Regions from separate parts of the Arthrobacter sp. TJ-254 genome, predicted to be linked through region 1. Evidence: riboswitches for the same ligand, from Rfam matches in the RefSeq annotation. Region 1 holds a riboswitch; the other holds the start of a gene.
What was found. Region 1 has a riboswitch for S-adenosylmethionine ahead of AC4D14_RS17080 (bifunctional o-acetylhomoserine/o-acetylserine sulfhydrylase). Riboswitches for the same ligand answer to the same signal wherever they lie in the genome.
Positions count from the first base shown of each region.

Region 2: linked by a shared signal. The riboswitch ahead of AC4D14_RS09960 (LLM class flavin-dependent oxidoreductase) and the one ahead of AC4D14_RS17080 (bifunctional o-acetylhomoserine/o-acetylserine sulfhydrylase) in region 1 are both predicted to bind S-adenosylmethionine.

Region 1 covers NZ_JBZCNF010000006.1:160,782-163,958, reverse strand. The annotation lists gene AC4D14_RS17095 (CPBP family intramembrane glutamic endopeptidase) at 1-290, shown strand, start outside; gene AC4D14_RS17090 (glycosyltransferase) at 295-1,077, opposite strand; gene AC4D14_RS17085 (VOC family protein) at 1,102-1,743, opposite strand; SAM riboswitch class IV at 1,851-1,967, shown strand; gene AC4D14_RS17080 (bifunctional o-acetylhomoserine/o-acetylserine sulfhydrylase) at 2,037-3,177, shown strand, end outside.
Region 2 covers NZ_JBZCNF010000003.1:263,468-266,644, reverse strand. The annotation lists gene AC4D14_RS09965 (GcvT family protein) at 1-470, shown strand, start outside; gene AC4D14_RS09960 (LLM class flavin-dependent oxidoreductase) at 677-2,083, opposite strand; SAM riboswitch class IV at 2,123-2,242, opposite strand; gene AC4D14_RS09955 (excalibur calcium-binding domain-containing protein) at 2,507-2,935, shown strand; gene AC4D14_RS09950 (class F sortase) at 2,975-3,177, shown strand, end outside.

The DNA of each region.
Region 1 (3,177 bases):
ACGCACTGCTCGAGGAAGTCATCGTGGTGGCGTACCTCTTCGAACGCCTGCGTGCCCTCGGGTGGTCGGCGCCGGCCATCCTTGTGACGAGCGCCCTGCTGCGCGGCAGCTACCACCTGTACCAGGGCATCGGACCGTTCCTGGGAAACGCGGCAATGGGGCTCGTGTTCGGTTACATCTACACCCGGACCCGGCGCGTCATGCCGCTCGTCGTTGCCCACGCCGCCCTCGACATCACTGGGTTCGTCGGGTTCGCCCTGCTCGGACCGGCAATCGGGGTGGGCGGCTGAGCATTCACGGCAAGTGGGTTGACCCGCCGGGCGGCCCGCCGGGCAAGGAACCGCCGGATCCCGCTCCGGCGCGCAGATGGCGCAGGCCGGTGCGCAGCACCCCGTAACGGCGGATCCTGCGCATCGACGTGGCGACTCTCAGCCGCCGGTCGATGCGGACCGCCCGCCGGCCGAACGTGCGGGCCACCCGAAGGGTGAGCTCGACATCCTCGTCGCGCTCATCGATCGACGTGCGGGGAAAACCGCCCGCGCGCTCATAGGCGGACGAGCGGACGGCAAGGTTGTGGCCGGCGACAATGCGAAGGCAAGCCGGGTCGCGGTGGCGCAGCGCGAGGGCTCCGCGGAGGGCAGGGAAGAGGAAGGCGAGGAGCACGCGGTCAAACCGGCGCCGGTAGGCGTCCGGCAGGGGCACGGACGTGCCGCCCAGCAGTTGCACCGAGGGGTACCCGGCGAACGTGCGGCGGATCCGCGCCGTCCAGTCCGGCCGGGGTTCGCTGTCGCCGTCGGTGCGCGCCACCAACGGAAAACCGTCGGCGATGGCCCTGCGGAAACCGGTGTCGGCCGCCGCGCCGGTACCCTTCTGCTCCTCATCGAGCACCACGAGCGGAAAGTCGCGCCGGAGCCGGCCAAACGCCTCGATGCGCACCCGGGTGTCATCCGACGAGCCGTTGTCCACCACATAGAGCACCATCCCGGTGCGGTCCGACTGCCGGTACAGCGCCTCAAGGGTGCGGTCGATCCCGGGCTCGTTGAACACCGGGACGACGACGGCGAGCCGCTGGGCCATGCCGGACTCCGGGGGAATCCGGTACTAGATCTCGACGAGGCCGTTCGCGGTGTCGAAGGTCACCGACATCAGCCCCGGGGTGCCGTTCGGAGCAATCCACTTGACCGACACCTCGCCCAGGGGCGCTTCGACGGGCATTCCGAGCCACTCGGTCACGCGTGCGCAGGAGCCGGCGATGGTCAGCGAGTCGAGCCGCGCGGTCGCAGGGCGTGCCTGCGAGGGGTGGAGTGCTTCGGTGCCGTCGTCCCAGCGCAGCAGGTAGGGGACCTGCGGATCGGCGATCAGGCCCTTGATGCCGATCTGCTGCCAGGTGAGTTCCTGGCCGTCGGGGAACTTGCGGTTGCCGGGCACGGCGCGCCGGCCCAGGCGCTCTTCGAACGGCGTGAGGTCATCGACCGCGACTACCCAGCCCATCCAGCCGCCGCCTGCTTCGGACCGGGACCGCACGGCCTGGCCGAAGGGTGCCTTGTCCGAGGCGGGATGGTTCAGGGTCTCGACCACCTCGACGTACTGGCCGTTGACGAGGGGCAGAATCATGTTCCGTGTGCCGAAACGGGGGTGGACACCACCCTTCACCGCTTCTACGCCCAGCGCGGCCGAAATACGCTCCGCGGTGGCAGCGAGTCCATCAGGTTCAGAGGCATAAGAAACATGGTCCAAGCGCATGGCTACATAGTGGCACTTTGTGACGCCCGTCTCGACTTAGGAGCACCTTACTTAACGGGAAGTCATATGGGTTGCCGAAATCCGGTCCCTCGGCTTTCATTGAGGCAGGTCATGAGTGCCAGCACACAGCCCCGGCTTGCTGGCCGGCAACCCTCCAACCGCGGTGGGGTGCCCCGGGTGAAGACCAGGCGCAGTGTCACAGGGACGCTGCGCAAGCGCGGGTCCTTACCGATCCACCGTCGCCTCGATGGCGCGGCGTCGACCGGGGCCCCTTGAGCAACAGAGGGAGCGCCATGTCGAGCAACTGGTCTTTTGAAACCCGGCAGATCCACGCCGGCCAGACCCCCGATTCAACAACCGGCGCGCGTGCGCTGCCCATCTACCAGACGACGTCGTTCGTCTTCCCCAGCGCCCAGAGCGCCGCCGACCGCTTTGCCCTCACGGAGCTTGCCCCCATCTACACGCGCATCGGCAACCCCACCCAGGAGGCCGTTGAGACGCGCATCGCCTCACTCGACGGAGGGGTGGGTGCCCTCCTGCTCGCCTCGGGGCAGGCGGCCGAAACCTACGCCATCCTCAATATCGCCGAGGCGGGCGACCACATCGTTGCAAGCCCGAGCCTGTACGGGGGCACTTACAACCTCTTCCGGCACACCCTCAGGAAATTCGGGATCCAAACCACCTTCGTGGAGAACCCCGACAACCTCGAGCAGTGGCGCGCCGCCGTCCGGCCCAATACCAAGGCGTTCTTCGGCGAGGTCGTCTCCAACCCCCGCCAGGACGTGCTCGACATCGAGGGAATCAGCGCGGTCGCCCACGACAACGGCATCCCGCTGATCGCCGATGCGACAGTTTCGACCCCGTACCTCATCCGGCCCATCGAGTGGGGTGCCGACATCGTTGTCCACTCCGCCACCAAGTACCTCGGCGGCCACGGCACCGCCATCGGCGGCGTCATCGTCGACTCGGGCCGCTTCGACTACGGCCGCGACCCGGAAAAGTTCCCCGGCTTCAACACCCCCGATGAGAGCTACCACGGGCTTGTCTACGCCCGGGACCTCGGGGTGGGAAGCGCCTTTGGCGCCAATCTCTCCTACATCCTCAAGGCGCGCGTGCAGCTCCTGCGCGACCTCGGCTCAGCAATCTCCCCGTTCAACGCCTTCCTGATCGCACAGGGCCTCGAAACGCTCAGCCTGCGCATGGAACGCCACATCGCCAACGCCCGCGCCGTCGCGGAGTGGCTTGAACTGCACGACGACGTCGAATCCGTTGCCTATGCCGGACTTCCCTCAAGCCCCTGGTACGAGCGCGGGCTGAAGTACGGGCCGAACGGCACCGGTGCCATCGTCTCCTTCGACATCGCCGGCGGAATCGAGGCCGGCAAGCGCTTCGTCGACGGGCTCGAACTCCACTCCCATGTGGCGAACGTTGGGG
Region 2 (3,177 bases), on a different contig from region 1:
AGGCGGGCCAGGAGCACGGCATCATCGCCGCCGGTCGCGGGGCCTTCAACGCGATGCGCCTCGAGAAGGGTTACCGGTTGTGGGGTGCGGACATGACCTCGGAGCACCACCCCTTCGAAGCCGGGCTCGGTTTCGCGGTCAACAAGGACAAGGAAGGCTTCAAGGGCTCCAACGCCCTGGTCTCCCGCCGGGAGGAGCCTGCGGCCCGGGCGCTGCGCTGCCTCACGGTCGACGACGGCGTCTCCGTGGTGATGGGCAAGGAGCCCGTGTTCGTGAACGGCGAAGCCGCCGGGTACGTCACGAGCGCCGCCTACGGGTTCTCGATCGGCAGGCCCATCGCCTACGCCTGGCTACCGGCCGCGGTTGCCGAGGGCGACTCCGTGGAGATCGAATACTTCGGCGAGCGGGTCCGTGCCACCGTCGCAGCCGAGCCACTGTTCGACCCAGGGATGGAGCGCCTGCGCGGCTGAGCCCCTCCGTCACAACAAGGCCCCACAACAAAGGCCCCGCTTCCGGAAGGAGGCGGGGCCTTTGCCGTGCCGGCTGAGCCGGCCGATCACGTGTGCCGCGGCCGACCTCGAAGCTGGGCCGGTCCAGCCCTCACAGAATCAGTTCCGTGTCGGTAGGTTTTGGTCGGTTCATTGATTCAGGGAACCGCTTATTATTCCGTGAGATGTCAGCGGGCGGCGGGCTCGAGGCGGTAGCTGCTGCCGTGGTGTTCGGCGGGCAGCCGGTCTCCGCGGCCGAAGAGCTTGTGCCGCAGTGTCCCCTCGACGTACTCGGTGGGATACGCGCCGCGCTTCTGCAGCTCGGGAACCACGTACTTCACCACATCCTCGAACGAGCCCGGCGTGATGGCGTAGGCAAGGTTGAACCCGTCGACGTCGGTCTCCTCGACCCAGGCCTGAAGCTCCTCGGCGACCTGCGCGCCCGAGCCGACGATGCGGGGGCCCAGCCCGCCGATGCCCGCCCACTCGGCGATGTCGCGCACCGTCCACGGCTTGCCGTCGTCCTCCACCTTGGAGAAGTTGGCGACGGCCGACTGGATGGCGTTCGACTTCACATTGCCGAGGGGCTCGTCAGGTCCGTAAGCGGAGAGGTCCACGCCGAACCAGCCGGAGACCAGCACCAGGGCTCCCTCGTAGCTGACGTACTGCTGGTACTCGGCGTGCTTGGCCTGCGCCTTCTCCTCCGTCTCGTCCGTGATGACGGTGAGCAGCGTGTAGATGCGCACGGAGTAGCGGTCGCGCCCTGCGGCTTCGACGGCGTCGCGGATCTTGGTGACGGTGTCCTTGAGGATCTCCTTGGTCGGCGAGCCAACAAAAACGGCCTCGGCGTTGCCCGCGGCAAAGGCGATCCCGCGCGGTGAAGCCCCGGCCTGGTAGATCACCGGGGTGCGCTGCGGGGAGGGTTCGCTGAGGTGGATCCCCGGCGTCGTGAAGTACTTGCCCTCATGGCCGATCCCGTGGACCTTCGCAGGGTCGGTGAAGACGCCGGTTTCGGTGTCCCGGATGACGGCGTCGTCCTCCCAGGAGCCTTCGAGCAGCTTGTAGAGCACCTCGAGGTACTCGTCGGCGTGGTTGTAGCGCTCGTCGTGCTCGAGCTGGTCGGTCTGCCCGAGGTTCCGCGTCGCCGAGGGCAGGTACCCGGTGACGACATTCCAGCCGAACCGCCCATTCGTCAGGTGGTCGAGTGTGGAGAGGCGGCGGGCAAACGGGTACGGGTGCTCGTAGGCGGTGCCTGCGGTGACGCCGAACCCGAGGTGCTCGGTCACCAGAGCCATGGCGGAGACCAGGAGGAACGGGTCGTTCACCGGAGTCTGTGTGCCCTGGCGGAGAGTTGCCTCGTCGGAGCCGCCGTAGACGTCGTAGGTGCCGAGGACGTCGGCGATGAAGATGCCGTCGAACAGTCCCTTTTCAAGGGTCTTTGCGAGGTCCGCCCAGTAGCGCAGGTCCTTGTACCGCCAGGACTGGTCCTCGGGGTGGCGCCACAGACCGGGCGACTGGTGACCGACGCAGTTCATAACGAAAGCGTTGAAGCGGATCTGACGGGGCGAATTGGAGGAATGCGGGGATAAGGACATGGCAAAAGAACCCTTGCATTAGGGCACCACCGAAAGGAAGTGCCGTACTTGCCCTCCGGTCATCTCCGCCGGCCGGGCCGAATCCTCACCTGGGGCACCCCGCTACAGCGAGAGGGTTGCCGTCCAACAAACCAGGGTTTTGCGTTGGAACTCTTGATTCTGAATTCGACCCTACGGGCAGGACGGCGCCCGCGTCGAGAACCGTCCGTCATAGAAAGTCACGAGCCGCATCCCGTGTGCGTCTTGATCGAGCGGGTGGCGAAACAGCTTGGTGGGAGCAGGGTGTCTTGCAAGCCCTGGTGAGATGACGATCGGTAGTGGGTGCGATAACCACGAGGTGGACCAAACAGTCAAAATTCCGAGTTACAATTTCATTACGCCCATCACATGGGCCTCAAACGTCACAAATGAATTGGGGAAAAATTGAAGAAAAGTACAGCAGGATTCGCACTGGTAGCAGCAGCAGGTCTCACGGCAATCTCGGCCGCACCGGCGATGGCAGTATCCCTCCCATTTGCAAACTGCAGTGAAGCAGCGGCAGTGGGCGTCTACAACATCCCTGCAGGCACGCCGGGTTACCAGCTGAAACTGGATGCCGATCGAGATGGGACTGGCTGCGACGCTGCAGGCAACCCTGCCTACGACGCGAGCATCGTGGCCGGCATCGTTGCTCAGAACACTCCCGCAGCACCGTCGCAGGTAGTTCAGATGCCCGTCGGCGGCGCTGACACCGGCGTTGCTCAGGAAGGTACTAACAACATGGGCGCGCTCGCGCTCGGCGGCGGCCTTGTCCTCGCGGCAGCAGCCGGTGGAACTTTCGTGGTGCGGCGTCGCGTCGCCGCCCAGGCATAGTCCACCTACACCAAGAACTGATCGGATATTGTCCTACGCATGATTAGTTCAATCAGGAACCGCCGCAGGAGCTTTCTTGCTTCTGCGGCGGTTGCTCTTTTCCTACTTTCCGGCTGTGCAACCGATGCAGCCCCGCAGGTCGAAAGGCCGGCAACGGTCTCGGCTACCCCTGATCCGGCCTCCTCTTCGGTGCCATCGACCTCGGCCCCTGCGAAGCCAACGCCTGCGCCGAGCGCCTCAGA